DNA from 3 places in the Planococcus chinensis genome. Region 1 is predicted to be linked to each of the others. Evidence: predicted binding sites of a transcription regulator. Region 1 holds the regulator's gene; each other region holds the start of a gene.
What was found. The regulator LexA, encoded in region 1, represses DNA repair genes until DNA is damaged. The targets are predictions, from matches to a motif close to CGAACATATGTTCG.
Positions count from the first base shown of each region.

Region 2: a site for LexA is predicted at 2,930-2,943, ahead of uvrB (excinuclease ABC subunit UvrB). Genes of this name have one in related genera too.
Region 3: a site for LexA is predicted at 2,857-2,870, ahead of parE (DNA topoisomerase IV subunit B). Genes of this name have one in related genera too.

Region 1 is NZ_JBHUFW010000004.1:799,075-809,399, reverse strand. It holds gene tkt (transketolase) at 1-1,916, opposite strand, end outside; gene ACFSDB_RS06270 (DUF896 domain-containing protein) at 2,070-2,303, opposite strand; gene ACFSDB_RS06265 (YneB family resolvase-like protein) at 2,362-3,015, opposite strand; gene yneA (cell division suppressor protein YneA) at 3,012-3,329, opposite strand; gene lexA (transcriptional repressor LexA) at 3,496-4,116, shown strand; gene ACFSDB_RS06250 (class I SAM-dependent methyltransferase) at 4,174-4,908, opposite strand; gene ACFSDB_RS06245 (hypothetical protein) at 4,981-5,178, opposite strand; gene ACFSDB_RS06240 (hypothetical protein) at 5,234-5,659, opposite strand; gene ACFSDB_RS06235 (hypothetical protein) at 5,799-5,999, opposite strand; gene glnA (type I glutamate--ammonia ligase) at 6,165-7,499, opposite strand; gene ACFSDB_RS06225 (MerR family transcriptional regulator) at 7,539-7,922, opposite strand; gene ACFSDB_RS06220 (methionine gamma-lyase family protein) at 8,042-9,274, opposite strand; gene ACFSDB_RS06215 (trimeric intracellular cation channel family protein) at 9,384-9,989, shown strand; gene ACFSDB_RS06210 (rhodanese-like domain-containing protein) at 10,029-10,325, opposite strand, start outside.
Region 2 is NZ_JBHUFW010000007.1:79,823-90,147, reverse strand. It holds gene uvrA (excinuclease ABC subunit UvrA) at 1-871, opposite strand, end outside; gene uvrB (excinuclease ABC subunit UvrB) at 878-2,860, opposite strand; gene ACFSDB_RS10370 (IDEAL domain-containing protein) at 3,078-3,317, opposite strand; gene ACFSDB_RS10365 (competence protein ComK) at 3,674-4,228, shown strand; gene ACFSDB_RS10360 (YhjD family protein) at 4,289-4,657, opposite strand; gene ACFSDB_RS10355 (ABC1 kinase family protein) at 4,779-6,395, opposite strand; gene ACFSDB_RS10350 (enoyl-CoA hydratase-related protein) at 6,501-7,277, shown strand; gene ACFSDB_RS10345 (flavodoxin family protein) at 7,330-7,878, shown strand; gene ACFSDB_RS10340 (DUF5658 family protein) at 8,700-9,023, shown strand; gene ACFSDB_RS10335 (S9 family peptidase) at 9,084-10,325, opposite strand, start outside.
Region 3 is NZ_JBHUFW010000011.1:500,176-510,500, forward strand. It holds gene acnA (aconitate hydratase AcnA) at 1-476, shown strand, start outside; gene ACFSDB_RS15080 (acyl-CoA thioesterase) at 569-1,009, shown strand; gene ACFSDB_RS15085 (hypothetical protein) at 993-1,301, shown strand; gene ACFSDB_RS15090 (HesB/YadR/YfhF family protein) at 1,304-1,603, opposite strand; gene plsY (glycerol-3-phosphate 1-O-acyltransferase PlsY) at 1,629-2,219, opposite strand; gene ACFSDB_RS15100 (CoA-binding protein) at 2,355-2,762, shown strand; gene parE (DNA topoisomerase IV subunit B) at 2,887-4,857, shown strand; gene parC (DNA topoisomerase IV subunit A) at 4,854-7,295, shown strand; gene ACFSDB_RS15115 (long-chain-fatty-acid--CoA ligase) at 7,618-9,213, shown strand; gene ACFSDB_RS15120 (S-layer homology domain-containing protein) at 9,564-10,325, shown strand, end outside.

The sequences.
Region 1 (10,325 bases):
CTGGCGCCGAATCGGTCGATTGCCAAGATATCGCCTTCGTCGCCTGTGTAGCGTTCCCAGCCGAATGGAGAGCCCATTTCGATGGCCAAACGTTTTTTGACGGTCTTCGGAATGACCGATTGCTTGTATTCTTTATCCTGTTTTTCGAAGCGGTCCCATGACGGCATGGAAACGACCGACACGGAAATGCCTTCTTCCGCCAATTGTTTCTGGGCTGCAACTGCTAGACTCACTTCAGAACCGGTTGCCAAAAGGAGCGCTTGCGGGTTTTCAGCAGGCGAAACGACGTATGCGCCTTTTTCCACTCCGCTGTCAGCCAATTCGCCGCTCTGTTCAAGCACCGGCAAATCCTGGCGTGAAAGCACTAGCAAAGTCGGGTGAGACTTGGCAGTCAATGCCAATTTCCAAGCGGCTTTGGTTTCGTTGGCATCCGCTGGGCGTACAACGCTCAAATTCGGCATTGCGCGAAGCGAAGCCAAATGCTCAACCGGTTCGTGGGTCGGACCGTCTTCCCCGACAGCCACACTGTCATGTGTGAACACATATGTGACCGGAAGGCCCATCAATGCTGACAGACGGATAGCCGGGCGCACATAATCGCTGAAGACAAAGAATGTTCCCCCGAATACATGAAGGCCGCCATGAAGCGCCATACCATTTAACGCAGCACCCATTGCGAATTCACGCACACCGAACCAGATATTGCGTCCGGCCGGGTTTTCAGCGTCGAAATCGCCGCCGCCTTTGATGTTTGTTTTATTCGATCCTGCCAAATCAGCGCTGCCGCCGAAGAAAGAAGGAACCGCTTTGGCGATGGCATTGACCATATCGCCTGAAGAAGCGCGCGTCGCCTGTTTTTTGCCTACTTCATATTGCGGGAAGTCAGCATCAAAATCTGCTGGCAACTCGCCTTTGATCGCTTTTTGAAGCTGTTCTGCAAGTTCCGGATGTGCAGCTTGGTATTGATCGAACAATTCGTTCCAAGCTTTCTCGGCATTTCCGCCCAGCTCTTCTGTCGCTTGCTTGAACGTTTCATATACTTCGTCCGGCACATGGAAGTCCTGTTCGAATGTCCACTTGTAATATTCTTTCGCCAATTTCATTTCATCTTCGCCAAGCGGCGCGCCGTGGGCATCCGCTTTACCGGATTTGTTCGGTGCACCATAGCCGATGACCGTCTTGACTTCGATCAATGTCGGCTTGTCCGCAGACTGTTTCGCTTGCGCGATTTTTTCAGACAGATCGTCCAATTCATTGCCGTTATCAACGCGCAAATAATTCCAGCCGTAAGATTCAAAGCGCTTTTTGATGTCTTCAGAGAAACTCATCGAAAGGTCGCCATCCAATGAAATGTCATTGCTATCGTACAAGATGACCAATTTGTTCAATTGAAGATGGCCTGCAAGTGAAATGGCTTCCCCTGCAACGCCTTCCATCAAATCGCCGTCTCCGCAAAGTGCGAATGTGTGATGGTCGACCACATTCAAGTTCTCTTTATTGTAAGTAGCGGCTAAATGGCGTTCTGCCATTGCCATGCCGACAGCCATGCCGATCCCTTGTCCAAGAGGGCCTGTTGTCGCTTCAACACCCACTGTGTGGTGGTATTCAGGGTGGCCCGGAGTTTTGGAATCCCACTGGCGGAAGTTTTTGATTTCCTCCAATGATAAGCCATATCCGCTCAAATGAAGCAGGCTGTATAAAAGCATTGAACCATGTCCAGCTGAAAGCACGAAACGGTCGCGGTTGAACCAGTTCGGGTTCTTCGGATTGTGGTTCATATGTTTTGTCCACAAGGTATATGCCATAGGCGCTGCGCCCATCGGCAAGCCAGGATGTCCGGAATTCGCTTTCTCGATTGCATCGATTGAAAGCGTGCGAATCGTTGTTACTGCAAGTTGATCTGCGTGGTTTGACATAATAACATCCTCTCACTATCTTTTTTAATCCTATTCTAGTGTAGTCAACAATAGAAAAGAATACAACTAGAAAAGCGCCAGCTGGCTACTCAATCCGGAATGTGCCGGAAGAATGGCGCTAAACTTTGGCGCATCAAAAAAAGAGAATAAGCATTAATTCAAATACTTATTCTCCCGGATATTTTTGATTTTCTCCGGTGTCACATCTGTGCCTTCCGGATCGATCACTTTTACATTTTCAATCGTGCCGCGCATACTCGTGCGGAACGTCTGCAAGTATTCCTGCCGAAGCGCTGATTGCTCTTTGGCTTCTTCAATTGATAAACCGGCCGTTTTGGATTTGCGCGCCAGCTCGTTGATGCGTCTGATTTTTTCTGGAGATAACAAATAGAACCCCGCCTTTCTCTTTCATATCGTACAAAAGAAGCGGAATTTCTGCAATGATTTAGCCCTGTTTCATGCCTTGGAACTCTTTGTAGCGGCGATGGACTGTCGCTTTGCTGGCCTGGTAGCCGAAGCCTTGAAGAGTCACGGCGATTTCATGGAACGTCAACCCGTTCTCCTTCAGGCTGACAATCTGGTCGATCGGCAAATCCAGGCGCTCCCGCCCTTCCGGATTGCCTTTCCCTTTCAGGTTACGCTCAGGTTTGTAGCCGTTCTCCACTGCACGTTTCATGCCGCGCTTGATTTTGGCGTTATGTATTTTGCGTTGGTATTCTTCGACGATCGCCAAGATTTCCAACACCATATCGTCCATGTCATTGAGCGCAATCGGCCCTCCATCAGACAGTGTAAAAACTTCGACGCCGTACTTTTTCATGACATGCAGCAAGGCAATGCGGGCATGCCCGCGGCCAAGGCGGGTTTCATCCTGGATAAAAACCGCCGCAATTTTGTCCCGCTTGATGCTGTTGAGCATTTCCAACAGGCCTTCACGGTCCATTTCATAGCCGCTGTGCTGGTCTGAGAAGACCTGGTCGACCATATAGCCTTGTTCAAATGCGAATTTCAGCAGTTCTTCCTCCTGGCGTTCGAGCGAACTTTCCTGGGTGTCTTTCGTGGTGCTGACGCGGCAATAAACCAATGCAGTCTTCTTCATTCTGCATCACCTGCCAGCTTTATGGTTTCATCTGGGGCGAATTTCAGTTGTTCGCTGGGAATCTTGATCGACTGTCCTGCGACGATTTTCGGAGTGTGTAGATTATTCTCTTCCATGATAGCTTCTATCCACTCCTGATGCGGTGTATTGCCGCTGAATGATTCTGCCAGCGTCCACAGCGTGTCGCCTTCTTCAATCTGGACAAGGCTCATCTGTGGTTCCTGGTTCTTATGGGTGAAGACCGAGTAGAACGAAAATGAAAGGATAAGGGCAAATAATAGAGTTAGATAAGAATTTCTGCGGATGAATGTCATATAAAACGCCTCCTAAGAATGTGTGTTCGGAATATATGTTCTTACTTTAATGCGAACAAGTGTTTTTGTCAACAAATAAATTCGAACCTATGTTTGCATTTCATAGCCCAAGTTGGTATACTATGGGTAGAAAAACATACTGAACAACTAAAAAGAGGTGAAACTGTTGAAAAAAGTATCGAAGCGCCAAGAAGATATTTTAACTTTTATAAAAGACGAAGTCCGGGCTAAAGGCTATCCGCCATCCGTCCGCGAAATCGGGGAAGCAGTTGGCTTGGCATCAAGTTCGACTGTCCATGGCCATCTTGCCCGTCTCGAAAGCAAAGGCCTGATCCGACGGGATCCGACCAAACCGAGAGCTATCGAAATCATCTCTACAGATGAAGCGTTGATCGAAAAAAGCCCGGTTCTGCATGTACCTTTGATCGGTAAAGTAACAGCCGGTGTTCCGATTACAGCGATCGAAAATGTTGAAGAGTATTTCCCGCTTCCCCAGTCCTACGGTACAGAAGACGACCATATTTTCATGCTCGAAATCATGGGTGAAAGTATGATCGAAGCCGGGATTTTCAACGGTGACTACGTTGTGGTGAAACAACAGCAGACTGCGAACAATGGAGATATCGTCGTGGCCATGACGGCAGAAGATGAAGCGACAGTAAAACGCTTTTTCCGCGAAAACAATTATTTCCGCCTGCAGCCTGAAAACTCATCAATGGACCCGATCATCGTTGACCAGGTCACCATCCTGGGCAAAGTGGTAGGCGTTTACCGCCAATTGCATTAATAGCTCGAACAAATAGGAAAACGCTGAGAACAAGCTTCTCAGCGTTTTTTGTTTTCTCTATTCTTTCACCCCTGAAAAAATCAGCATCAGCGGAATGCGCTGCCGCCGGTTAAACTCTTGTTCACTGCTAAAATTGGCACGGACCGGCATGCCTTCCCGCAATGCCGCTACGTTGAATCCGGCTCCCATCAATGCAGTGAAGTAGCTTTCAGTGGTCCGGTGGTGCTTGATGACGGTTTTGTTGATCCAAGGCTCCCGGCGCTCCCCTTCGATGAAATAATCATCGACCCGCCAATCGCCGCGCCTGTCTCCCAGTTCTTTGCTTCCGAACGAGGATGTCGTCAATGGATGCTGGACGGTGAAAACGAATTTCCCGCCCGGCTTCAATGCTTTGTGAATTTCCTGGAATAATGCATTGATATCGGCTATGTAATGGATGACAAAGCGTGAAGCCACTATGTCATAAGCAGCTTCCGGATAAGGGAAGGATGCGATGTCCCTGTGAAAAATCTGGCTGTTGGTTCCTGCCAGGATTGCTTCCGCCTTCTGCTTCATTTGAACTGAAGCTTCAATGCCGGTATAGGATCTTGCACCTCCTCCGAGCAGCTCCCTTCCAAAATAGCCGTCTCCGCAGCCGAGGTCAAGGATTTCCGCACCCGCGAAGTCCCCGAGCAACTCCAAAAAGATCGGCCTTTCGATGGCGTTGTTCGGGCTTTCGTTCCGGTTCCGCCTTGACAGGTATGCCGCTAAAAAATCTTCTTCCTCATAAACGCTCGAACCCCTGTATTCCATTTTTATACCGCCCCTTTTTTATCGATTTCTCTCATTCCTCAAAAAAAAGCATCCACAAGTTGCGGATGCAGCCTATCGCAGTTGATAGACGGTGATGTATTTGATTTGGCTGATGGTGATTCGGTAAATCGTATCATTTTGATCATCTGTAATTTCATAGGTGCCGTGTGTCGGAATATTGGCCAGTGCCGCTTCTTTGCTTTCCGCTTGGGCAGTCAGTATAACCGTATTGCCTTGGTCGAAGAAAAATTCAATCTGAAATGTTTTCATTCGCGGGCCTCCTCAAATTCAGCGTATTAGCTTCCTCCTTCATCATACCCGAAATTTATTCATTTTTGTAAAGTTCTTTATAGGCAATCACTTTTAAAGCCAGCATTTCCTCCTCGGACAGTTCGCCTTCAAGCTTGGCGATGGCTTCCTGCTGGGAGATGGTGCCGTTCTGAACGCCTTGCTGAAGGGACTGCAATTCGCCGATGCCCACTTTCTGGATCAGCACGCGCGTCGCTTCGCCTTTTGTCTGGAACGGCAGCTGGCTTTCATCGGCAGATTTCGCTTCTTCGATATAGCCTTTCAGTTCCGGGTCGTTCTCGACGTACGTTTTGATGCTGTCCATCTGGCCCGTCGCTTCCAGTTCAGCTGTCGCATCCTCCACAACTTTTTCCGATGCAATATTGGTGCCGGCGTAATAGATGGCAATAGCTCCGGCAGCGATAATGACCAATAGGACGATGATGTATTTCAAAAACTTCATGAATGGTGCCTCCTCTGCTTTGTCTAGAATACAGGACGTTTCCAGCCGTTAAAAGTTACTTCCGCCATAAGCATGGGCAAAACCCCGGATACGGACTCATATGAGCCGAATCCGGGGTTCCGGTTTTCTGAAGAGCTTATTAAGTTTTGTCTTCCAATTTTTTCTGTTCCGTTATCCACCAGTCGATATGCTTCAAATCAAAAAAGATCGTATCAGCATAGGACCGGCTATGCGGAATAGTCCGCTTTGCAATGCAGTCATTAATATGTTCTTCAGTCATCGGGTAGTCCACTGATTGAAAATACTTCAGCAGATCTCTTACCCCTTGAACCTTTTTCATTTTAATCACCCCCACAAAATCTTCTTTTCAACAAATGCAAAAAGAAAATTCAGTACCGGTTATTAAAACTCAATGGTTCTCTAAATTATACCCGGCTCTTCTCTTTGTAAAACCTGTTTTCGCCGAAAAAAAGCCTGGCCGCATGGGCCAGGACCATTTCTCTTCTTAATACATTTTCAGGTATTGCTCGCGCTCCCATGGGTGCACGGCAATGCGGAACATATCCCACTCGATTTCTTTCGCTTCGACAAAGTTGTTCAAGATATGTGATCCAAGAGCACCTTTCATCACTTCATCTCCCTGAAGCTCTTGAAGGGCTGCATACAGTGTCGGCGGAAGGTCTTCGATGCCGACAGCTTCGCGCTCTTTTCTGTTCATCGCATAGATGTTGCGGTCAACTGCTTTTGGCGGCGTCATCTTGTTCTTGATGCCGTCAAGGCCGGCTGCCAATAGGACGGCCATTGCCAAATACGGGTTGGCTGCTGGGTCGACCGAGCGCACTTCGACACGCGTCGACAAGCCGCGGGATGCCGGAACCCGGATCAACGGGCTGCGGTTCTGTCCTGACCAAGCTACATAGCAAGGCGCTTCATAGCCAGGGACCAGGCGTTTGTAAGAGTTGACAGTCGGATTTGTAATTGCAGTAAAGCCTTGGGCATGTGCCAGGATCCCGGCAAGGAATTGATAAGCTGTTTCGCTCAGTTTCATTTCGCCGTCTTCATCAAGGAAAGCATTTTCATTGCCTTTGAACAAGGATACGTTCATGTGCATCCCGGATCCGCTGACACCGAACAATGGCTTTGGCATGAATGTCGCATGCAATCCGTGCTTGCGCGCAATCGTCTTGACGACCAATTTGAACGTCTGGATATCATCGCACGCCTTTAGCGCAGCTGCATACTTGAAGTCGATTTCGTGTTGGCCGGGAGCCACTTCGTGGTGGGAAGCTTCGATTTCAAAGCCCATCTCCTCCAGTTCAAGCACGATGTCGCGGCGGCAGTTTTCGCCAAGATCCATCGGTGCAAGGTCGAAGTAGCCGCCATTGTCATTCAATTCAAGTGACGGTTCGCCGCGCTCGTCCAGTTTGAACAGGAAGAATTCCGGCTCCGGCCCAAGGTTGAAATGGGTGAATCCAAGTTCTTCCATCTCTTTCAAAACGCGTTTCAAGTTATTGCGCGGATCTCCTTCAAACGGAGTGCCATCCGCACGGTATATGTCGCAGATCAAACGTGCCACTTTCCCTTTGCCTGTGATCCATGGGAAGACGACCCATGTATCAAGGTCAGGGAATAAGTACATATCCGATTCTTCGATGCGGACAAATCCATCAATTGAAGATCCGTCGAACATCATTTTGTTGTCGAGTGCTTTGTCCAATTGGGAAGTCGGTATTTCAACGTTTTTGATAATGCCGAGAATATCCGTAAATTGCAGGCGGATAAAGTTCACTTCTTCTTCTTTTACCAGTCGTTTAATATCTTCTTTTGAATACTTGCCCATGTTCGCTTCACTCTCCTATGTTTGTTTATGTAACCCGTCTCAATGGAAGAAACGGGATAAATCCCCTTGCCTGTGGACGCCTTGGCCGAATGATTTTGTGTTCAGGATTTCTTCCCGCAATATCCGGCGCAATTCCGCGTCGCTGATTGTGGCTGGAACTGCAGCTTCATTTTTTGGCTGTGAACGCATCGCATAGATTTTCTTGATGCCCGCCATGTTTAGCCCTTGGTCCAAAAAATCTTTGATTTCCAAAAGGACATCGACGTCGTTCAAAGAGAACATCCGCTTGTTTCCTTCCGTCCGGGCAGGGCTGATCAACTCGTGCTCTTCATAATAACGGATTTGGCGCGCTGTCAGTTCCGTCAGCTGCATTACAATGCTGATCGGCAACAGCGGCATTGTCCGGCGAACGCGGTTTGTCATGTTTTTCACCCTTTTCACTGATTACTACTCTCTTAGTATATTTCATGTCAGGAATCTTGTCAAATACATGTTAGAAAAAATGACATGAAAAAATTCCGCACTTTAGATGCGGAATTTATTTATAGTAGATTATGCTTCCGAAGCGCCTCGAGCGAGTTCATCACAGCAAGCTTGACGTGTTCATATGTCAGCCCGCCTTGGACAAAAGCGGTATAGGGCGGCCGGATCGGCCCGTCCGCCGTCAATTCGATGCTTGACCCTTGGACAAATGTGCCGGCTGCCATGATGACATCGTCTTCATACCCTGGCATATAAGCAGGTTCCGGTTTGAACTGCGCATTTACCGGAGAACTCGCTTGGATCGACTGGCAGAAAGCGATCATTTGTTCAGGTGTCCGGAAAGAAACGGATTGAATCAGATCGGTCCGCGGATCGCTCCAATGCGGTGTGGTTTCCATGCCGGCTGAACCAAGCAGAGCGGAAGTGAAAATGGCTCCTTTCAATGCTTGGGAAACGATATGGGGTGCCATGAAAAATCCCTGGTACATATCGGGAAGGGCGTTCAGGGAAGCGCCGGCCTCTCCCCCAATACCCGGTGACGTCATCCGGTAAGCGCATTTTTCCACTAAATCTTTGCGGCCCGCAATATATCCGCCGATTTTGGCCATGCCGCCGCCTGGATTCTTGATCAGCGAGCCGGCAATCAAATCCGCTCCCGCTTCGATCGGTTCCTGTTCTTCAACAAATTCGCCGTAGCAATTATCGACAAATACGATGGCCTCCGGCTTGATCGTACGAATTTTCTCGATCATCGATTGGATTTCCGAAACTGTGAAAGAAGGCCGGGTGTCATATCCGCGCGAGCGTTGGATCGCGATCACTTTCGTCCGTTCGCCGATTGCATTTTCCGCAAGTTCCCAATCGATCCCTTGGTCCTCTGTCAACGGGATGTGGCGGTAGCTGATGCCGAAATCCTTTAAGGAGCCTGTGTCTTTTTCGCCGCCTGACACGATGGATTCCAAGGTATCATAAGGTTTTCCGCTCAAGTAAAGAAGTTCATCACCCGGGCGGAGCACTCCGAACAGCGAAATGGTGATGGCATGCGTCCCCGAAATGATCTGGGGGCGGACCAAAGCCGCTTCCGCTTTGAAAACATCGGCATAGACCCGCTCCAATGTATCACGGCCTTCGTCGTCATAGCCATACCCGGTCGACGGATTAAAGTGATGGTCGCTGACTTTCTGGGCATGGAAAGCGTGGAGCACTTTTTTCTGGTTGTTGAATGCAATTTCATCCGCTTTTTGCAGTTCTGTTTGAATCAAAGCTTCTATTTCTTTCATTAAAGTATGCATGGTATTCTCCATTCTGCTAGTTTCACTTTCCTATTATGCAGCTAAACTTGAAATTGCGTCAAACTCTGCTACAATTCATAGAGTTGAAGATTTTGGGAGGCAGTACGATATGGCTTGGGAAGTATTGAGCGCCATCGGGACAATTGCGTTTGCGGTGTCCGGCGCTATTATCGCAATGGAAGAAGAATACGACATTTTCGGGGTCTATCTGCTGGGGATCGTCACAGCATTTGGCGGAGGCGCAATCCGGAACCTGCTGATTGGCGTGCCGATTTCCGCGCTTTGGGAACAGGAAGTACTTTTTCAGCTGGCATTGTTTTCAATGACGCTGGTGTTTTTGTTTCCAAACCGGCTGCTGGTCCATTGGAACCGGTGGGGCAATTTCTTTGATGCCATCGGCTTGTCCGCTTTTGCGGTCCAGGGAGCGCTGTATGCTGTTGATCTGGGCCTTCCTGTCTACGCAGTCGTCGTTGCCGCCGTCCTGACCGGCTCAGGCGGAGGAATTGTCCGGGATTTGCTGGCAGGCCGCAAACCGCTCGTGCTGAAAGCGGAAATTTATGCTGTCTGGGCAGCTATGGCAGGAATCCTCATCAGTTTCGGCCTGGCAAGGAGCGATTTCTGGCTGTATGCCTTGTTCATCGCCATAACAGCGCTGCGCATTCTTTCGTTCACTTATAAATGGAGGCTTCCGACACGGAAGATTCTCACCCGTTAAAAAACCGTACCAGCGGCTATCCGCTGGTACGGTTTCTTTTTATGCGATGGTTTCCCCGTCCCAGTTCAGCATGCCGCCTTCCACGTTGACGGCTTCAATCCCGTGGGACTCCAGAAATTCACATGCCCGTTCACTCCGTCTGCCTGAACGGCATATCACATGCACGGGCCGGCTCCCGTCTATTTCTTCGATGCGTTCCGGCAAAGTTCCCAGTGCAATATGCTTTGCATCCGGCACCATGCCAGCCGCCACTTCGTCGTCTTCCCGGACGTCAATCACCTGAAGCGGCTGGCCCGCTTCCAATTTTTCCTGCAATTCGGTTGTCGTAATAGTTTT
Region 2 (10,325 bases), on a different contig from region 1:
CCGGATCGACCTCCAGCTTATGTCCGATTCCGTCGCATTCCGGGCAAGCGCCGAACGGCGAGTTGAATGAAAACATGCGCGGTTCGAGCTCGCCAATGGAAAACCCGCAGATCGGGCAGGCATGGTGTTCGCTGAACAGCAATTCCTCCTGTTCCATTACATCCACCAGCACCCGGCCGTCGGCGAGGCGCAACGCCGATTCCAGCGAGTCGCTGAGGCGCGGCGCGATGCCTTCTTTCATGATGATACGGTCGATGACCACTTCGATATTGTGTTTTTTGTTTTTGTCCAGATCGATATCGTCGTCCAGGTCGATCAGTTCGCCGTTGATGCGGACACGGACATAGCCCTGCTTTTTGATGTCTTCAAGAAGTTTGGCATGCGTCCCTTTCCGCCCAGCCACGATCGGCGCCAGAATCTGCATCTTGGTACGTTCCGGATAAACCACGAGGCGGTCGACCATCTGCTCGATTGTCTGCGAAGAGATCTCGATGCCGTGGTTCGGACAGATCGGTTTGCCGATGCGGGCGTACATCAAGCGCATATAATCATAGATTTCAGTTACGGTCGCTACTGTGGACCGCGGGTTTTTGCTTGTCGTTTTCTGGTCGATCGAGATGGCAGGCGACAGCCCTTCAATCAAATCGACATCCGGCTTGTCCATTTGCCCTAGGAATTGCCGTGCATAAGAAGACAGCGATTCAACATATCTCCGCTGCCCTTCTGCATATATGGTATCGAACGCGAGCGACGACTTCCCGGAACCCGACAAGCCGGTCATGACGACCAGCTGGTCGCGCGGGATGACGACATCAATATTTTTCAAGTTATGCGCCCGTGCGCCTTGTATGCGTATTTCCTGGTTTTTCAAACCTAATCACCCTTCCGCTTTCAATTCAAGGACTGTATCGCGCAGCTCCGCCGCCCGTTCAAAATCAAGCGCTTTTGCCGCTTCCTTCATTTCTTTTTCGAGCAGCGTGATGAGTTTCACGCGGTCTTCTTTTTTGAGTTTCTTGCCGGCTGCTGCTTTGGAAACATATTCTTCCGCTTCTTCTGCAGCGACCGTTGCCCGGATGACATCCCGGATTTTCTTCTGTATTGTAATCGGCGTGATGCCGTGTTCTTCGTTGTATGCTGCCTGGATGGTCCGGCGGCGGGTTGTTTCGTTGATCGCTTTTTCCATCGAATCGGTCATCCGGTCGGCATACATGATGACGTGGCCGTTGGAATTCCGTGCGGCACGCCCCATCGTTTGGATGAGCGACCGCTCTGAACGCAGGAAGCCTTCCTTATCCGCATCCAGGATGGTGACAAGGGAAACTTCGGGAATATCGAGCCCTTCCCGCAGCAAGTTGATGCCGACCAGTACATCGTAGACGCCCATCCGCAGTTCCCGGATGATTTCAATCCGTTCCAGCGTCTTGATCTCCGAATGCAGGTAATTGACTTTCACGCCGGCTTCTTTCAAGTAAGCGGTCAAGTCTTCCGACATCTTCTTCGTCAGTGTCGTCACGAGCACCCGTTCATTCTGCTCCGTGCGTTGGCGGATCTCGTCCATCAAGTCATCGATCTGCCCTTCAATCGGGCGCACTTCGATGGTCGGGTCCAAGAGTCCCGTCGGCCGGATGATCTGCTCCACCATTTCCGGCGTATGTTCCAGTTCGTATGGACCCGGCGTTGCAGAGACGAACACTGCCTGGTGGATATGTTCTTGGAACTCATCAAACGTCAACGGCCGGTTGTCCATCGCTGATGGCAGGCGGAAGCCATGGTCGACGAGGACTTTCTTGCGCGCCTGGTCCCCGTTGAACATGCCGCGCACCTGCGGCAGCGTCACGTGGCTCTCATCCACGACCAGCAGGAAGTCTTCCGGGAAATAATCGATGAGCGTATAAGGCTGCGCCCCTGCCGGACGGAGCGTCAAATGGCGGGAATAGTTCTCGATTCCGGAACAGAAGCCCATCTCGCGCATCATTTCCAAGTCATAGCGCGTCCGCTGCTCCAGGCGCTGCGCTTCGAGCAGCTTATCTTCTGCCCGCAATTCTTTCAGGCGTTCTTCCAGTTCCACTTCAATGTTTTCGATCGCTTTGACCATCTTGTCTTCGCGCGTAACAAAGTGGGATGCCGGGAAGATGGCGACGTGCTCGCGCTCGCCGATGATTTCGCCGGTCAGGGCGTCCACTTCGCGGATGCGGTCGATTTCGTCGCCGAAAAATTCGACGCGCAGGCAGCGCTCATCGCGTGAAGCCGGGAAGATTTCCACGACATCGCCGCGTACGCGGAACGTTCCGCGGATGAAGTTGATGTCGTTCCGTTCATACTGCACATCGACCAATTTGCGGAGCAGCTGGTTGCGTTCGATTTCCATCCCTTTGCGCAGGGAGACGACGAGTTCCCGGTACTCTTTCGGCGAACCGAGGCCGTAGATGCAGGAGACCGAAGCGATGACGATGACGTCGTCGCGTTCGAACAGTGAACTCGTTGCTGAGTGGCGTAATTTATCGATTTCATCGTTGATGCTGGCATCTTTTTCGATAAAGGTGTCGGATTGCGGCACATAAGCCTCCGGCTGATAATAATCGTAGTAACTGACAAAATACTCCACCGCATTGTCAGGGAAAAATTCCTTGAACTCGCTATAGAGCTGCCCGGCTAATGTTTTATTGTGTGCCATGACGAGCGTCGGCTTTTTCACTTGCTGGATGACGTTTGACATGGTGTAGGTTTTCCCCGTTCCGGTCGCACCAAGCAAAGTCTGGAATTTCTTGCCGTTGATGACGCCTTGGGTCAGTTCGGCAATCGCTGCCGGCTGATCGCCTGCCGGTTCATAGGGTGCTTGCAGGTTGAATTCCTGTTTCATAATAGATGTCCTCCCGTTCGTTCAGTCTCTCTATTTTATCATATGCCCTAAAAAACCCCTAACAAAAAGCGAACGTATGTTTTTCAGTGCTTTTCTTGGCAAAATAAAACCGGATTTCCGGACAAGCGATCCGAATTCCGGCGGAAATATAAAAGGCGCAGTGGACTTTGGGTCCGCTGCGCCTTTTATTGAACACCCCCGATAGGAGCATCTTTATCTATTCATCTTCACGTTTCAATGCTTTTAATTGGTCGCTGTACTTGATAAATGCGTTTCGGTCGTTATTGTCCAGGGCTTCGTCGATGAGGGCCATCAATTGCTCTTCTTGCTGCGAACGGTGTACATGCTTTAGGAAAAGATCGAGATAAATATCGTTCAGCAGTTTTTCCGCTTCAGTCGTTTTCTTTGTCTGGGCCATCGCCTTCATGAAATCAGCATAAGAATAATAGTTTTCCATTCTTCATCACCCCGAATGCTTTTCATTAGTATACAATAAAAAAATTCAAAGGACAATCGTTTTTTGAAAATTCCAATGAATTAGACGTATTAGTTTTCAAGGGGTGTTTTTTCCATGCTCTTTTTCGGTTGTTTCATATGTATTTTCTTCTTGCTTCTGTTTTATAGCGCTTGCTTTTCCAACCGGCTGGTTCAGAACACAGAGCCTCGCGATCTTTCTGTGCCCTTCTTCAGCCGGCGTTTTCAGTTGCGCACCATTTTTTCAGAAAAATTTATATTTTCCATTTTAATGGATTGATTAATCTGATTTTTTCCTTATAATGTTATATATATAGTAAATTTGAGGGGTGTATTTTATTGGGTAGAAAGAATTATCAGCCCTTGTCCTATACGATTTGCAGCAACACGTATGCACTTTTACCGTATGTGGATGGCCATCGGAACTGGACTCGGGTAATTGAAGACCGCAGCGAATTTGTCGTGGAGGAATCGGTCTATAAAATCGTCAGTTCCTCCTGCACATTTTATAGAGGTTCGCTTGAAAGCGCCACACTCTATTCCCAAAAGGCCATCCGGGTCAAACACAAACCGCCGGTCATCATCGGCGAGTATTACGGCAATCCGCTGATTTTCTTTCCGACCCATTCGCCGAAGAACCGCGACTCGGTCTGGCTCAACTTCGATGCCGTCGAACTGATCGACAGCGACGACAGCGGCAAGGGAACCTTGATCCACTTGAGCAACGGCGCTATCGTGCCGCTTGATGTTTCGCCGATCGCCCTTCGGAACCAGCACTCGTTTGCAGGCTCGCTGCGAAGATTTTTCAAAAATGCCCAGCAAGTGCATAAGCACCAAATGGTTTATTTGACGAAGCGCAGATATCCGCCGAGAAAACAGCATCCGATGGATTGATGGAATGGAATACACGAGAGGCAGACTTCAGTCAGCCTCTTTTTTTGTCGTCTTTTCCGTTCATCGCATTTCCCGGTTTGCCATCGCCAGATACATCCGCAGAAGTTCCTCCACCCGGTTGCGCAGCCGCACATTCAGATAGCGCCGATGGTCTTCATAGCCCCCGTGGAAGAAGACGAACTCGGTGAACGTATCGTCGCGTGCGCCCTTGAACATTTTCATATGGTGCTTGCGCATATGGACCTTTGTTTCCTTCAGCTCCTGCTGCACGTGCCGGATCGCCCCTTCCACCAATTCCAGATACGGGCGGTTCAGCTTGAAAGACCCTTTTTCAAATAACAGGCGGTCGCGCTCCAGCACAATCAGCACCATCGGCAAATAAATCGCATTTTCGAAATGGACGATTTCCTCTTGTGAGATCAACGGCATGATTAACACCTCCTCAAAAGGGAACGTTTGTTCTCATTTTTAATTTTACCCTCATTTCTTGAAAATGCAAGAGCCCCCGGCAAATAAAAAAACCTGCGCCGGTTGCAGCACAGGCAGAACATTATTTGATCGAGCGGTAGACCCAGAGCGAGCCGACGAAAAATCCGGAAGAAACCCAGAGGTAAGGCTCGTTCCAAAACCATACCGATACCGAAATCCCGGCAAAGGACAACACAGTGAAGACGCCGGCCAGCATGCGGCTTTGGAGATTGCGCTGGTGTTCGCGCTCCCTGCCATCCCGGTTTTCCAGGTAATGGCGCATGCGCTCCGGTTCTTCCAGGTAATTGATGACTTTCTGAGGGAAGGCGCGCAACGGGCCGGAAGCATTGAGCACCCAGCGAAGGACATCTCCCCGCCCGAATACGCGCTTTTCTTCCTGCTGTGAAGACGCCCATTCAATGACACGCGGCCGTGCAAGCGCCAGCAAGTCGATGCCCGGATCGAGCACGTTGAGCACGCCGACAAAAATGGATGCCGCCCTTCCGAAGAAGGCGAACTCGGCCGGCAGCTGGACGGGCTGTGTGCGCACGATGTTCTGCATGTCCTTGAACAGCCGCTCCACGACAAAGCTGTCCATCTGCATCAATTCGTTCGATTCATAAGCGGCCACCAAGCGGGCGATAGTGTCCGCCAGCAGCTCGCGGTTCGCCTGCGGCAGCAGGAAGCGCAATTCTTCGAGGGCATCGAGCACTTGGTCGTAATTTTTGAAGATGATACCTTCGGCGATCCGCAGCACCGCCTGGGCGTCCTTTTTAGTAATGGTGCCGGTCATCCCGAAATCGATCAGCACAATGGTACCGTCCGGCTTCAGCAAGACATTGCCGCCGTGCGGATCGGCATGGAACTGTCCGCCGTACAGGACTTGTTCAAGAAACAGGATGAACAGGCGCTCCGCAATTTCGTGGCGGTCCAGTTCATGTTTTTCAATAAATGCCAGGTCAGTGATGCGCGCCCCTTCGATCCATTCCATGACCAGCACGCGGCGGGTCGACACTTCATCGAAATAGACCGGAAAACGGATGCCCTCCATCCCGGAAAAGCGGTCCGCAAATGACCGACCGCTCTGCAGCTCCTGGAGAAAATTCAATTCGGCGCCGATGGTTTCGGTCATTTCCCGCATCAATTGCGTAAAATTGATCTGCTTGGACAGCGGCGTGAACGTTTTCATAAACCAGATGACAATGCGCATGGCCTGAAAATCCGCCCGCAGCAGCCGGTCGGTTCCCGGCCGCTGGACTTTCAGTGCGACAATGGTGCCGTCTTTCAATACGCCTTTGTACACTTCCCCGATGGAAGCAGAAGCCACTGCGCTTGCTGACAGCTCGGACAAATAGCTTGTATAAGGAGAATTCCATTCGGATTCAAGCACGGAAACGATTTTTTCCCGCGCCACGGAAGGCACCCGGTCGGTCAGCCCTTCCAGCTCCTCGAGGAACGACGGCGGCATAATGTCTGCACGCGTGGACAGGAACTGTCCCATCTTGATCATCAGCCCGCCCAGTTTCAAGGCAAGCGTCTTGTACTGCTTGGCTTGCTTGGTGACGAGCCGGTTCCACTTCTCCTCGACGAGAGGATTCCAGGCACCGCGGTGGCGCCGTTGGAACAGCGTTGCTTGTGTATAGAATTTAATCGCCATGAAGACGATGCGATAAATACGGATAATCGAGATGCGGTTCATGAATAGGTCTCCTCCTCTCTGCGCTTTATTATAGAGCGGGATAGCGAAATAGTCCAAAAAATGGTATGTTTTCTATGGATGGAACTACATGAAGGGAGCATGGGAATGGACACAATTCATTATGAACAACAAGGTAATCTGGCCTTTATTACGCTCAACCGGCCGGACTCGATGAATGCATTCAATTACGATATGTTGACAGAGCTCGGCCAGGTCGTTGAAGCGATCCGCATCAATCCGGATATCCGGCTGGTGATCTTTACGGGGGCCGGCGAGAAAGCTTTCAGCGTGGGGGCCGACTTGAAAGAGCGGAAGACGCTGACAGAGCAGCATGTCAAACGGAACATCTACAAAATCGGCGAGGTGTTCTCGGCCATCGAAAACTTGCCGCAGCCGACCATCGCCATGATCAACGGTTTTGCGTTCGGAGGCGGAATGGAACTTGCCTTAGCGTGCGATTTCCGCATCATCGCGGATGACACGCTGCTCGGATTGACCGAGACAAGCCTAGCCATCATTCCGGGCGCCGGCGGAACCCAGCGCCTGCCGCGCCTGATCGGCGAAGCCAAAGCCATGGAATTGATTTTGACAGCGCGCCGCCTGAAGCCGGCAGAAGCACTGGACTACGGCTTGGTGACAAAAGTCGCCCCGCGCGCCTCGCTCATCGAAACGACGGGCGAATTCGCCGATTTGATGCTCGCCAATGGGCCGATTGCCTTGCAGCAGGCGAAGTTCGCCATCAAGAATGGCATGAACGCCGATTTGCAGACCGGTCTTCACATCGAACGGAAAGCCTACGAGCTGACCATTCCGACAGAAGACCGCGTCGAAGCGCTCATCGCATTCGGCGAGAAACGGAAACCGGTTTTTAAAGGGAAATAAGCAGCCGCCCAAAGCCACTGTTCGCTAAAGCCAAATCCTAGGAGGGTATTCTATGAAACCGTTAATCGTCTATTACTCCCATTCAGGAAACAACGAAAAATTGGCTCTAGAACTGCGGGACAGAATCGCCTGTGACATGTACGAGATCAAGGAGAAGAAGAAACGGAAAGACCTTTCCATTTTTATCGATTTCCTGGTGAAGCGTAATTCGCGCCTTGCCCCGCTTGATTTTGATCCAAGCGGCTACGGGCCGATCATTTTGCTGGCGCCGATCTGGGCCGGGAAAATCGCTGCGCCGATGCGTACATTCATCAAACAGGAGAAGGATAAACTGACGGATTATTCCTTTATCACCTTATGCAGCGGCGCGGCTGGCCAGCGGGAAAAGATAACTGCTGAACTGGCCGCGCTGACGCCGCATAAACCGGCAGCGGTGGCAGAGCTGTGGGTCAACAACCTGCTCCCTGAAGAACAGCGCAATAAAATCAAATACGCCACCAACTTCCGTGTCCAAAAAGAGCACATGAAGCAATTTGATGACGAGATCCGCTTCTTCATCGAAATGGCGTTGCATACCAAAAAAGAAGGAGCGCCTCTTTGAGGCGTTCCTTTTTTCAATTCTACAGGCAGGTGTTCTCTTCAATTCTTCAATTCTTCAATTCTTCAAAGCAGCCAATCAAGCAGGTTGGCTGCTCAGACTGTAGACAAAGTTTAATTGTGTTGAATAGAGAAGTATAAGCCCGACAGAGCTGGCCACTTCGCTTTCCATGGGCTCGGCTTCAGTCTCCTCGTCACTGAAAAACCATGCTCCTGCAGTGCTGCGCACTTCGTCGCAAAGACTTGGCCTCGCAAGCTTCGGCCAATGTCTTTCCTGCGGTGCCTTAAGCTCGAGCTGGTCCCATAGGAGTCTCGTGGCCAGCCCTGTCGGAAGCGTCACCTGTATCTAAAAGAGACGATTAGGATATTGATTCTGCTTTGACCTACTGAGTGTAAGCCGCTAGCTTCTGGATCCACAACGGAAGGCGGCGACTCCAGCGGGATAGCGAAGTGCCGAAATCCACTCGGACGCCAGTCCGAGTTAGTTCGGCGCAAGCCTGCGGAACGCGTCCGCCTGCAGTGGAGGATCCGTACGGATTCGTCTAAATACATAATTATACTTTTATAGAAAGAAATATACTCTATCTATAAACTCAGCAGCCAATCAAGCGGATTGGCTGCTTTTTTGTTCACTTCTTGCTTGATCCTTTGATAAAATAATTATAAATACCTATTATTAAAAATATTTTTATTCAATAAATTTAATTCGTAGTTCAATTGTATGTCTAAAAAGTGAATTATATGGGTATCTCTCTACTAACTGCACTTGTGGAAAGGCAAAAGTCTGATTTCCCCATCCGCCTAAACATACACAGGAGGTGAAACATGATAACGGCTGAAACGCATGCTCCTTTAAAGATGCCTGTCTGGGCCCTTGGCATTCTGAATGTTCTTGATGGATTGCTGACGTTCTTCGGGCTTACCTTCGGCTTTATCACCGAAGGGAATCCACTGCTCAGCTCGCTCTCGCCTTTTTCCATTTTGTCGATCAAGCTGCTGCTGTCTGTCTGCCTGTTCGCCCTGCTTTTTACACCGTTCATCTTCATCCGCTCCCGCCATTGGCGCTACTTGTTGTTTTCCGCTAACGCTCTCTACTCCATGATCTTGTTCCTGCATGCAGGCTGGCTCGCCCTCATTGTCATCGCCTGAAGACCTGCGCCAGCACGCGCAAAGACGCCCGGCTGCTGCCGGGCGTCTTTTAGTTGGTTTCTATAAATGTTTTTCCATCCATCCGGTAATCTGCTCCAGGCGGACAAAGCGCAAGTTCGGCTTGCCGGTGCGGGAAAGGTTGTGGTCCGCCTCCGGGAAGCGGACGAATTCCGTCTCTTTCCCCATGCTCTTCAGTGTCACATACAGCTGCTCGGACTGTTCGATTGGGCAGCGGTAATCGTTCTCTGAATGGAGGATCAATAACGGGGTGTTGACATCTTTGGCGTATTTCAATGGTGAATGTGCCCATAATTTCTCGACATCGCCCATATCCGCGCCGATCTGCCAGTCGCTGAAATAATAGCCGATGTCCGAAACGCCGAAGAACGATACCCAGTTGGAGATCGAGCGCTGGGTGACAGCCGCTTTGAACCGGTCCGTATGGCCGACGATCCAGTTGGTCATGAATCCGCCGTAGCTGCCGCCGGTGACGCCGAGGCGTTCCGCATCGATCCAGCTGTGTTCATCGATCATTGCTTGGAGCGACGCCATGATGTCTTCGTAATCCGCACCGCCGTAATCGCCGCGCACTGCATCGACGAATTGCTGGCTGTAGCCGTGGCTGCCGCGCGGATTGACATACAGCACCCCGAAACCGCGGGCTGCAAGCAGCTGCATTTCATGGACGAACGTGTTCGCATACATGGCATGCGGACCGCCGTGGATATTGACGACAAGCGGATATTTCCCCCCTTCCGCAAAACCGCGCGGCTTCATGAGCCAGCCGTGTACGTCCCAGTCATTCGCTCCTTTCGCGATGACCGATTCCGGCTGGATCAATTCAGTTTCCTCCAGATAGGTTTTATTGAAAGCAGTCAACGCTTCGCGTTCGCCTGTCGCAATGATCAATTTGTACAATTCACCCGGGTTGACCGGATTGCTGATGGCGGCAACCGCAAAGGTTCCATCCCGTGAAACGTCGTATCCGTAGACATGCTCCATCTCCGGTGACGCCGGATATACCGCGCCGTCAAGCGAAGCGAAATACAGCCGCACATCGCCCATTGCTGACACTTGGAAATACAGGTGATCATCTTTGGTCCAGACGAGCGCAGGGGCAGCTGCCGCCTGCTGGTGGTCGGCAACGACGTAATCGCCAACCGGGGCATCGATGCCTTCTGTCAGGCCGAAGCGTGTTTCGGCACTGATGTCGTACACGTACACTTCCGTGTGCGTAGCATTTTCGAATCGGCGTGTGCTGCCGATAAACGCGATTTTTGTGTCATCGAACGAGAACGCCGC
Region 3 (10,325 bases), on a different contig from region 1:
GCGGCTATACAACATTCTGGCCGACAGGCGAAACGATGCCGATCTATGATGCAGCGATGAAGTACCAAGACCTAGGCACTGGCCTGGTTGTACTTGCTGGAAAAGATTACGGCATGGGCTCTTCGCGTGACTGGGCTGCCAAAGGGACATTCCTATTGGGCATCAAAACAGTCATCGCGGAAAGCTATGAGCGGATCCACCGTTCGAACCTTGTAATGATGGGCGTTCTGCCGCTTCAGTTCCTGAACGGACAAAACGCGGATTCACTTGGTTTGACAGGCCGCGAAACCATTTCTGTCAACTTGACTGATGACGTGAAACCGCGCGACATCATGAAAGTCACTGCGACTGCAGAAGACGGCACTGTAACGGAATTCGAAGCGCTAGTTCGTTTCGACTCTGAAGTTGAAGTCGACTACTACCGTCACGGCGGCATCCTGCAAATGGTATTGAGAAGAAAATTAGTGGAAGCGTAAGCTGACGCTGATAAGATAAGGCCGCCCCGGGCGGCCTTATTTTTTATTTCCCGGAAGAAATTCGGTATACTTACCTAGAGGTGAAAGAGGAAATGCACATAAGCGAAAAAGAAATCGAAATCCGCTACGCGGAAACCGATCAAATGGGCGTGGTGTACCACGCAAACTATATCATCTGGCTGGAGATCGGCCGGACGAAACTGATTGAAGACGTCGGCTTCACCTATGCGGCAATGGAAAGCCAAGGCTACTTGTCGCCAGTGACCGATATTTCCATCCAATACAAGGCAGCGCTCCGGTACGGCCAAAAAGCGATCGTCCGCACATGGGTGGAAGAGCATGGCCGCCTGCGTACGACCTATGGCTATGAAATCCTCCATGAAGACGGCACGCTCGCAGCGACGGCAACGTCCGAGCATGTGGTCGTGAAAAAAGAGTCATTCCGTCCGGTTTCCTTGAAGAAAATCTATCCGGAATGGCATGAAAAATACGAAGAAATCAAAAAGCAGGCACCCGATGGCGTTCGGAATTAAGCGGGAAGAGCTCTTGATCTGGAAGCAGCAAGTCGCCGAAGGGGAAATCGCTTTTTTGACGCATTACTGGGTCGACGTCCGGTTTCCGGGCTGTTCAACCGTCACGAAGGTCGGCTGCAGCGATCTCGAAAAGCTGGAGAGTTGGGGGAGGCAGTACGGGTTGAAGCCGGAATGGATGGACCTGCGCAACAACTACCCGCATTTCGACTTGTTCGGCGAGCACCAGCTGCGCATCATGGAAGCGGAAGACATGCTCCATCAATTGCACCGATTCAAAAAGGAAGAAGCGTGAATTCACGCTTCTTCCTTTTTGTAATCGTAATTCAATTCTTTGAGATCGTCATTGACGTTGACAAAAAGATCGTGACCGTCAAAATACCAAGCATCGGTCGCTTCGATGTAATACGTCACGTCGCCTTGTTCCACTTTTGCAGCGGCTTCTGCCGGGACATCCTTGGTGACACCCAGTGAAAAGCCGGGCTGCAGCTTGCTCGAGCCGCCGTAGCGGACAAAGAAGCGGACCGTATCTCCCGGTTCTACTTCCATTTCGTTCTGAAACCATTCGAATGCGTCGTTGCTGATGTTGATTTTCATCGTCACACGCCCTTTCAGCGGCTGTTCACCACTTGATTTTCGGTTCTGTGCCGGCTTTGATCCGGGCAATGTTCGCCCGGTGCCGGTAAATGATAAACCCGGCAAGAATCAAAATAACAATCAAAAATGGATAATCTTGTGAATAAAAAGTGTAAATGACTGTATAAATAACCGCAACTACTGCTAAAATAATAGAAGAAAGCGATACCATCTTCGTGATTTTCAGCGCGATCAGCAAAACTGCAACTGCGACCAGGAACAACGGCCATTGATAGCCGAGCAGGATGCCGCCGGAAGTTGCCACCGCTTTGCCGCCCTTGAATTTCGCAAAAACCGGAAACATATGGCCAATGACCGCAAGCACGCCGAAGACGAGCGGGTGGATGTCGGTAGCGATGAAAAGAGGGATCATGGTAGCTGCAGTGCCTTTTAGGATATCCATCACGGTTACGGCGATGCCGGCTTTTGCGCCGAGCGTCCGAAATGTATTGGTCGCGCCGAGGTTGCCGCTCCCTTTCGTGCGGATATCGGTTCTGTAGAAAATCTTCCCGATCCAGAGCGCAGATGGAATCGAGCCAAGCAAATAAGCGAGAATAAGTGGAAAAATAATGTCCATGGAAAACTCCTTTGAGCCATATGTATTTATGTTTTCAGTTTAACATGAAGCCGGATCAATGGACAATATTCGCTTGATTATTCAACAACGCAACGCAAATCATGTATGATAGAATGAAAAGGACAGGTGATCAGCATGCAAAATCCAAGCCGAGAAGAAATCAAAAAAGTGCTCGATGAGTCGAAGACCATTGCGGTCGTCGGTTTGAGCCCGAACCCGAGCCGGACTTCCTATATGGTGTCGGAAGCGATGCAAAAAGCGGGCTACCGGATCATCCCGGTCAATCCACAGGCGGACGAAGTGCTCGGCGAAAAGAGCTATGCGTCCCTTGCGGAAGTTCCTGAACCGGTGGACATCGTCAATGTTTTCCGCCGCAGCGAATTCCTGCCGGAGTTGGCAGAAGCATATCTGGAAACGGACGCACCGGTCTTTTGGACACAGTTGAATGTCGTCGACGAAGAGGTCTTCAAGAAGTTGACCGAAGCCGGACGCACTGTTATCATGGACCGCTGCATCAAAGTGGAACACGCCATCTTAAAATAAGGTGATTTTAGGTAATAAGGGCGCCTAGCGCTCTTTTTCTATGATTATTGACAGATGGGCGCGTTCCCGATACGATTAATAGATAAGAGAAATACGAACAGATGTTTTGTTGGAGGGAAAATCAATGGCCAAATCTAAAAATACGGCATACAACGAAGAAGCAATCCAAGTACTCGAAGGCCTAGATGCCGTTAGAAAACGCCCGGGTATGTATATCGGTTCGACTGATGCCAGAGGTCTTCACCATTTGGTTTATGAAATCGTCGACAACTCGGTCGATGAAGCGCTTGCAGGATTCGGCGACCGCATCAATGTCACGATCCACGAAGACAATAGCTTGAGCGTCCGCGACTATGGGCGCGGAATGCCGACCGGCATGCACCGCAGCGGCAAACCGACGCCGGAAGTCATCTTGACCGTGCTCCATGCAGGCGGCAAGTTCGGCCAGGGCGGCTATAAGACAAGCGGCGGCCTGCACGGCGTCGGAGCTTCGGTCGTCAACGCATTGTCGAAATTCCTGGAAGTGACCATCCACCGCGACGGCAAGAAATACCGCCAGCGGTTTGAAAATGGCGGAAAACCCGTCACGACACTTGAAGAAATCGGCAAGACGAAAGAAACCGGAACAGAAATCCATTTCCTGCCGGATGAGACAATTTTCTCTTCGACCAAGTACAATTACGAGACCTTGAGCGAACGGCTGCGCGAGTCGGCGTTCCTGCTGAAAGGCCTCAAAATTGAGCTGACCGACAAACGCACGGATACACACGATTCGTTCTTTTTTGAAACGGGCATTGAAGCATTCGTCGCTTATTTGAACGAAGAGAAAGACGTGCTGCACCCTGTCGCCTATATGGAAGGGCAGCAGGACGAACTTGAAGTGGAATTTTCATTCCAATTCAATGACGGCTATTCCGAGACCATCCTGTCGTTTGTCAACAACGTCCGGACACGGGACGGCGGAACGCACGAGACCGGTGCGAAAGCGGCGATGACGCGTGTGTTCAATGACTATGCACGTAAAATCAACCTGCTGAAAGACAAAGATAAAAACCTTGAAGGCTCCGATATCCGCGAAGGGCTTGCGGCGATCGTTTCCGTCCGTATTCCGGAAGCGCTCCTGCAGTTCGAGGGGCAGACGAAAAGCAAGCTCGGCACGAGTGAAGCACGGAGCATCGTTGATGCGGTCGTTTCGCAGCAGCTGATGTATTATCTGGAAGAAAATGCAGAATTGAGTGCCTCGCTTGTCCGTAAGGCCATCCGGGCGTCACAAGCGCGCCTGGCTGCCCGCAAAGCGCGGGAGGATGCGCGCAACGGCAAAAAGCGCAAGAAATCCGATGCATTATTGTCCGGCAAATTGACGCCGGCGCAATCACGCAACGCCTCGAAAAACGAATTGTACCTCGTCGAGGGCGACTCGGCCGGCGGTTCCGCGAAGCAAGGCCGCGACCGGACATTCCAGGCAATCTTGCCGCTCCGCGGGAAAGTCGTCAATACTGAAAAAGCGAAGCTTGAAGACATCATGAAAAACGAAGAGATTTCCACGATTATCCATGCAATCGGCGGCGGCGTGGCTTCGGACTTTTCTGTCGAAGACATCGCCTACAACAAAGTCATCATCATGACCGATGCCGATACGGACGGAGCACACATCCAAGTGCTGCTTCTCACGTTCTTCTACCGCTACATGAAGCCGCTGATCGAAGCAGGCAAAGTGTTCATCGCCCTGCCGCCGCTCTACAAAGTGTCAAAAGGCGTAGGCAAGAAAGAAGTCATCGATTACGCATGGACCGAATCCGACCTTGAAGCGGCTACGAAAAAAGTGGGCAAGGGCTATATGCTGCAGCGCTACAAAGGTCTAGGCGAGATGAACGCCGATCAGCTGTGGGAAACGACAATGAATCCGGAAAGCCGCACGCTGATCCGCGTCACAATTGAGGACGGAGCACGTGCCGAACGCCGGATCACCACACTCATGGGCGACAAGGTTGAACCGCGCCGCCTATGGATTGAGAACAACGTCGACTTCGGTATGGAGGAAGACGGAAACATTCTAGAAAATGATTTGATTCATGCTGAGGAGGAAGTTGTATGACACAGACCGAACGTTTTCAAGATCTGCCATTAGAAGAAGTCATCGGCGATCGGTTTGGGCGTTACAGTAAATACATCATCCAGGACCGTGCACTTCCGGATGCACGGGACGGGTTGAAGCCTGTTCAGCGCCGGATTTTGTATGCGATGTTCAAAGAAGGCAATACCAACGACAAAGCGTTCCGGAAATCGGCCAAGACGGTCGGGAACGTTATCGGCAACTATCACCCGCACGGCGACACGTCCGTGTACGAGGCGATGGTGCGCCTCAGCCAGGACTGGAAGGTGCGCCATATGCTCGTTGAAATGCACGGGAACAACGGATCGATGGACGGGGATTCCCCGGCTGCGATGCGTTACACGGAAGCGCGTTTGTCATCGATTGCCGGCGAATTGCTGCGCGACATCGACAAACGCACAGTAGAGTTCATCCCGAACTTTGACGATTCGGATATGGAGCCGACTGTGTTGCCGGCCCGTTTTCCGAACCTCTTGGTCAATGGCTCGACCGGTATTTCTGCCGGTTATGCAACGGACATCCCGCCGCATGCGTTAAGCGAAGTGCTCGATGCAGTATTGATGCGCATGGACAACCCGAATGCAACCATCGAGGAATTGATGACGGTCATCAAAGGGCCGGATTTCCCGACAGGCGGCATCATCCAGGGCGTCGACGGCATCAAGAAAGCTTACGAGACAGGCAAAGGGAAGATCATTGTCCGCGCCAAAGCTGAAATCGAACCGCTCAAAGGCGGAAAAGAACAGATCGTTATCACGGAGATCCCGTTTGAAGTCAACAAAGCGAACATGATCAAGAAAATCGATGACCAGCGATTTGACCGGAAACTCGAAGGCATTTCGGAAGTCCGCGATGAAACCGACCGCACTGGGCTGCGGATCGTCATCGAATTGAAAAAAGAAGTGGATGCGAACGGCATTTTGAATTATTTATTCAAAAACACCGATCTGCAGGTCAGCTACAATTTCAATATGGTCGCGATCCACAAGCGCCGGCCGATGATGATGACGCTGCATACCTTGCTGGATGCCTATATCACGCACCAAAAAGAAATCGTTACGAAACGTGCAGAATACGACTTGCAAAAAGCCAATGACCGCATGCATATTGTGGAAGGTTTGATGAAGGCGCTGTCGATTTTGGACGAAGTCATCAAGACCATCCGTGCGTCGAAAGACAAGCGCGATGCGAAGAACAATTTGATCGATTCGTTTGCGTTTTCAGAAGCTCAGGCAGAAGCGATTGTCAGCTTGCAGCTTTACCGGTTGACGAACACCGACATCACCGACCTTCGAAACGAAGCGGAAAGCCTGAAGAAATGGATTGCGGAATTGACCGGCATCCTGACCAGCGCTACCAAACTGAAGAACGTCATCAAGAAGGAACTCGCCGGCATCCGCAAGCAATTTGCCGAACCGCGCCGTTCCGTCATTGAAGAAAAGATCCAGGAAATCACGATTACCCGTGAATTGATGATTCCGAGTGAAGACGTCGTGGTGACCGTCACGAAGGAAGGCTATGTGAAACGGACAAGCACGCGTTCCCACGCCGCTTCGAACGGCAAGGACTTTGCGATGAAGGATTCGGATCATCTGCTGTTCGAACGCGTTTTGAACACACAGCATACCGTCCTCATCTTCACGTCCAACGGCAATTTCGTCTATCAGCCGATCAATGAATTGCCGGACATCAAGTGGAAAGACCTCGGCCAGCATTTGTCGAGCATCGTCCAATTGGAGCCGAATGAATCGATTCTTGCTGTGTATCCATTCGAGAATTTCGAAGCTGATGCGAGCATCCTCACCGTCTCGAAAAATGGCATGGTCAAACGGTCGGCTCTGAAGGACTACCATGTCCAGCGCTACTCCCGAGCCATCAAGACGATGAATCTGAAAAAAGGCGATACGATGGTTTTTGCCGGATTGGTCACGAAAGAAACGGAATTGTTCATTGCGACCAATCAAGCTTATGGCGTGCGGTTCCCGATGGACGAAGTGCCATTGACCGGACTTCGGACAGCAGGCGTCAAAGGCGTGAATTTGAAAGACGGCGATTCGGTCGTCTCTGCCATCATGATCCACCCGGAACGGAGCCAGGATCTTCTCTTGGTTACGCACCGCGGGGCAGCGAAGAAGATGAAGCTCCAGGAATTTGAAACAGGTAGCCGGGCGAAGCGAGGCGTCGTCATGCTGCGCGAATTGAAATCCAACCCGCACCGCATCGTGGCAGTCGTACCAGTTGAAGGGGCAGAGGAAGTGCTGATCGAAACGGCCAAAGGTGCCGAACTTTCAATCACGGCCACAAAACTGAAAACGGTTGACCGCTATTCCAACGGGTCGTTCATCGCTGATGAAGCAGCTGACGGTAAAGTCACTGCAGTCTACAAAAAAGAACTGCCTGCTCCAAAAGAGCAGGGTTGAACCGAATACAACAAAAAAAGCTGATCCCTTCAGGGTCAGCTTTTTTTGTATTTAACCGGCAAAGTAGGTTAAGGACAAGGTTTCAAACACATAATAATTTGCTTATATTATAAATAAATCATTTATGTAAACTTATTTTCTTAATGAAATGTCGTTCTGTATAAGTATATGATTATGTAATAAATAAAATAATTATGTAACCTTTATATGGATTTCTTCAAATGTCGTTCTATTCTGACAGCTTCGTTGACACTGCCTGAGAAGGTTTCTATACTTGATATATAACAGTTTCAAATAAGCTGCAGTGAAAGGAGAAATGTTCATGTTTGCACCACTTACACCATTGGATTGGAAACGCCGCGCCATCAAGTATTACCCGGAGAAAGTGGCGGTGGTTGATGAAGAAAAAACATTTACATACAAAGAGTTCGGCAAGCGGACGGACCAGCTGGCATACGCACTGCACAATGCCGGCATCTTGAAAGGTGACCATGTCGCGGTCATGCTGCCGAATACCCACTATATGCTCGAGAGCTTCTATGGCATCTGCCAACTGGGTGCCGTGATGGTGCCGCTCAATTACCGGCTGACTGCCAAGGACCTCGAATACATCATCCGCCACAGCGACGCGAAAATGCTCATTGTAGACGCTGAGTTCGGCAAATTGATCGAGGACATCCAGGAGACGTTGCCTCTCCAGAAATACATCGTCGTCGACGTGCCGGGATGCGAGTCGAAGATCAACGGCGTATCCTATGAAGAATTCATTAGCGAAATGCCGGAGGACGGTGCGCTACCGCAAGTCGATATTGATGAGAACCAGATGTTGACGCTGAACTATACTAGCGGCACCACCTCGAACCCGAAAGGCGTCATGCTGACGCACCGCAGCAATTACTTGAACGCCGCCAATTTCCTTTATCATTTGAATGTGGCCCATGATGACGTCTATCTGCACACGCTGCCGATGTTTCATGCCAATGGCTGGGGCGGCGTATGGGCACTGACAGCGGCAGGCGGGACGCATATCTGCCTGCGCAAAGTCGATCCCCCGCGCATTCTTGAACTGTTTGAGCAGCACCAGGTGACGCTGTTATGCGGCGCGCCGACCGTCGTCAATATGCTCGTCAACGAACCGAAAGCAAAAGAAATCAAGTTAAAAACCAAATTGCGTATGGCGACAGCGGGTGCGCCGCCTGCCGCTGCGCTGATCGCAAAAGCCCAATCGGTCTTCGGTTTGAATATGATGCACGTATATGGGCTGACCGAAACGTCGCCGTTCATCCTGTATTGCGAATGGCATCAGGAGTTTGATAGCCTGTCAGCTGACGAACAGGCCTCCATCAAAGCGCGACAAGGGATTGAGCTCGCGTTCAACGGGGAAACGAAAGTCGTCAACCAGGAGGACGGAAGGGAAGTCGCGTGGAACGGCAAAGAACTGGGTGAAATCGTCACGCGCGGCAACGTCGTCATGAGCGGCTACTATAAGGATCCCGAAAAGACGGCTGAAGCGATCAAGGATGGGTGGTTCTACACAGGGGATCTCGCGGTCACCTATCCCGACGGCTATATTGAGATCCAGGACCGCATCAAAGACATGATCATCTCCGGCGGCGAAAACATTTCCTCGACCGAAATCGAAGGGGTGCTCTATAAGCACCCGGACGTCATGGAAGTGGCCGTCATCGCCGTTCCGGACGAGAAATGGGGCGAAGTGCCGAAAGCGATCATCGTGCTCCAGCCGGGCGCTGCATGCACGGAAGCGGACATCATCGCGTATACCCGCGACAATATGGCGCATTTCAAAGCCCCGAAGTCGATCGATTTTGTCGATGCGCTGCCGAAGACGGCCACCGGCAAACTGCAGAAATTCCGCTTGCGCGAAATGTACTGGAACAGCCCGAAAAAAGTGAACTGACGAAAAGAACCGGAATCCATCGATTCCGGTTCTTTTTGTTTTCCTTTAGAGATAATAAATTTTTGTCCGCTGGGGAACATGGGGGCCCGCTTTTTTGGAAATTCAACGCTTGATTACCTGAAAGACGAATGCTTCATATTAGCAGGTTTAAAGGCTTGGACCGGCAATTTTATGTACGGGTAGAAAATAAAAGTTAAAACTTTAAAAACTATCCTCAAAAAAGTATTGTTTTTCTAATTTTACCAGTTATAATATTTCTGTACCGCTCATTGTGAACAACGGATAGGATAGGCAACTGTACAGACCGGACCAGCGTAGCGAGAAAACATAGAGAATAGGGGATTACCGAATTGAACAACCACAAACTTTTCTTGGCAGCAAGCACTGCCATCGTCGCAGTAGCGGCTGTAGCAACACCCGTACATGCAGAAGAAGCAAGCCATCCTTTCACCGATGTCGGTGAGCGCTATACAGAAGCAGTGAGCTTTCTGTATGAATACGAAATCATCAAAGGTAAAACGGCAACACAGTTCGGCACTTCGCAGCAATTGACGCGTGGAGATGCAGCAGTCATTTTGGCAAATGCCATCGGTGCGGATACTGAAACAGCACCGGATGCCGGCTTTACTGATTTGAACACCCGTGTCAAAGGTGCAGTCAACGGCCTGGCGGAACTCGGAATCGTTTCGGGTGTAACGGCTACACAATACAAACCGAACGACATCCTGACGCGCGGCGCGATGGCGAAGTTTTTGGTCACAGCGTTCGAATTGCAGGAATTTGAAGAAGAAACGCCATTCACCGACGTAGGCGGCGTCTTTGCTCCGTATATCGGTGCCCTTTATGGCACGGAAATCACGACGGGGAAAACCGCTACTTCGTACGGAACTTACAGCAACATCACACGCGGAGAGTTTGCGAACCTCCTTTACAATACTTTTATGTTCATGTTTGAATCATTCTATTATCCGGAAGTCCTGAAAGCCGAAATGGTCAACAGCAAATCGTTTAAAGTGACGCTGACCGAAGCTGTACCGTCTGAATTCAAAGCGCAGGACATTGCAGATTCGTTCTACTACTCAATCCGTTTCGACAACGGCGATGAAACGGAA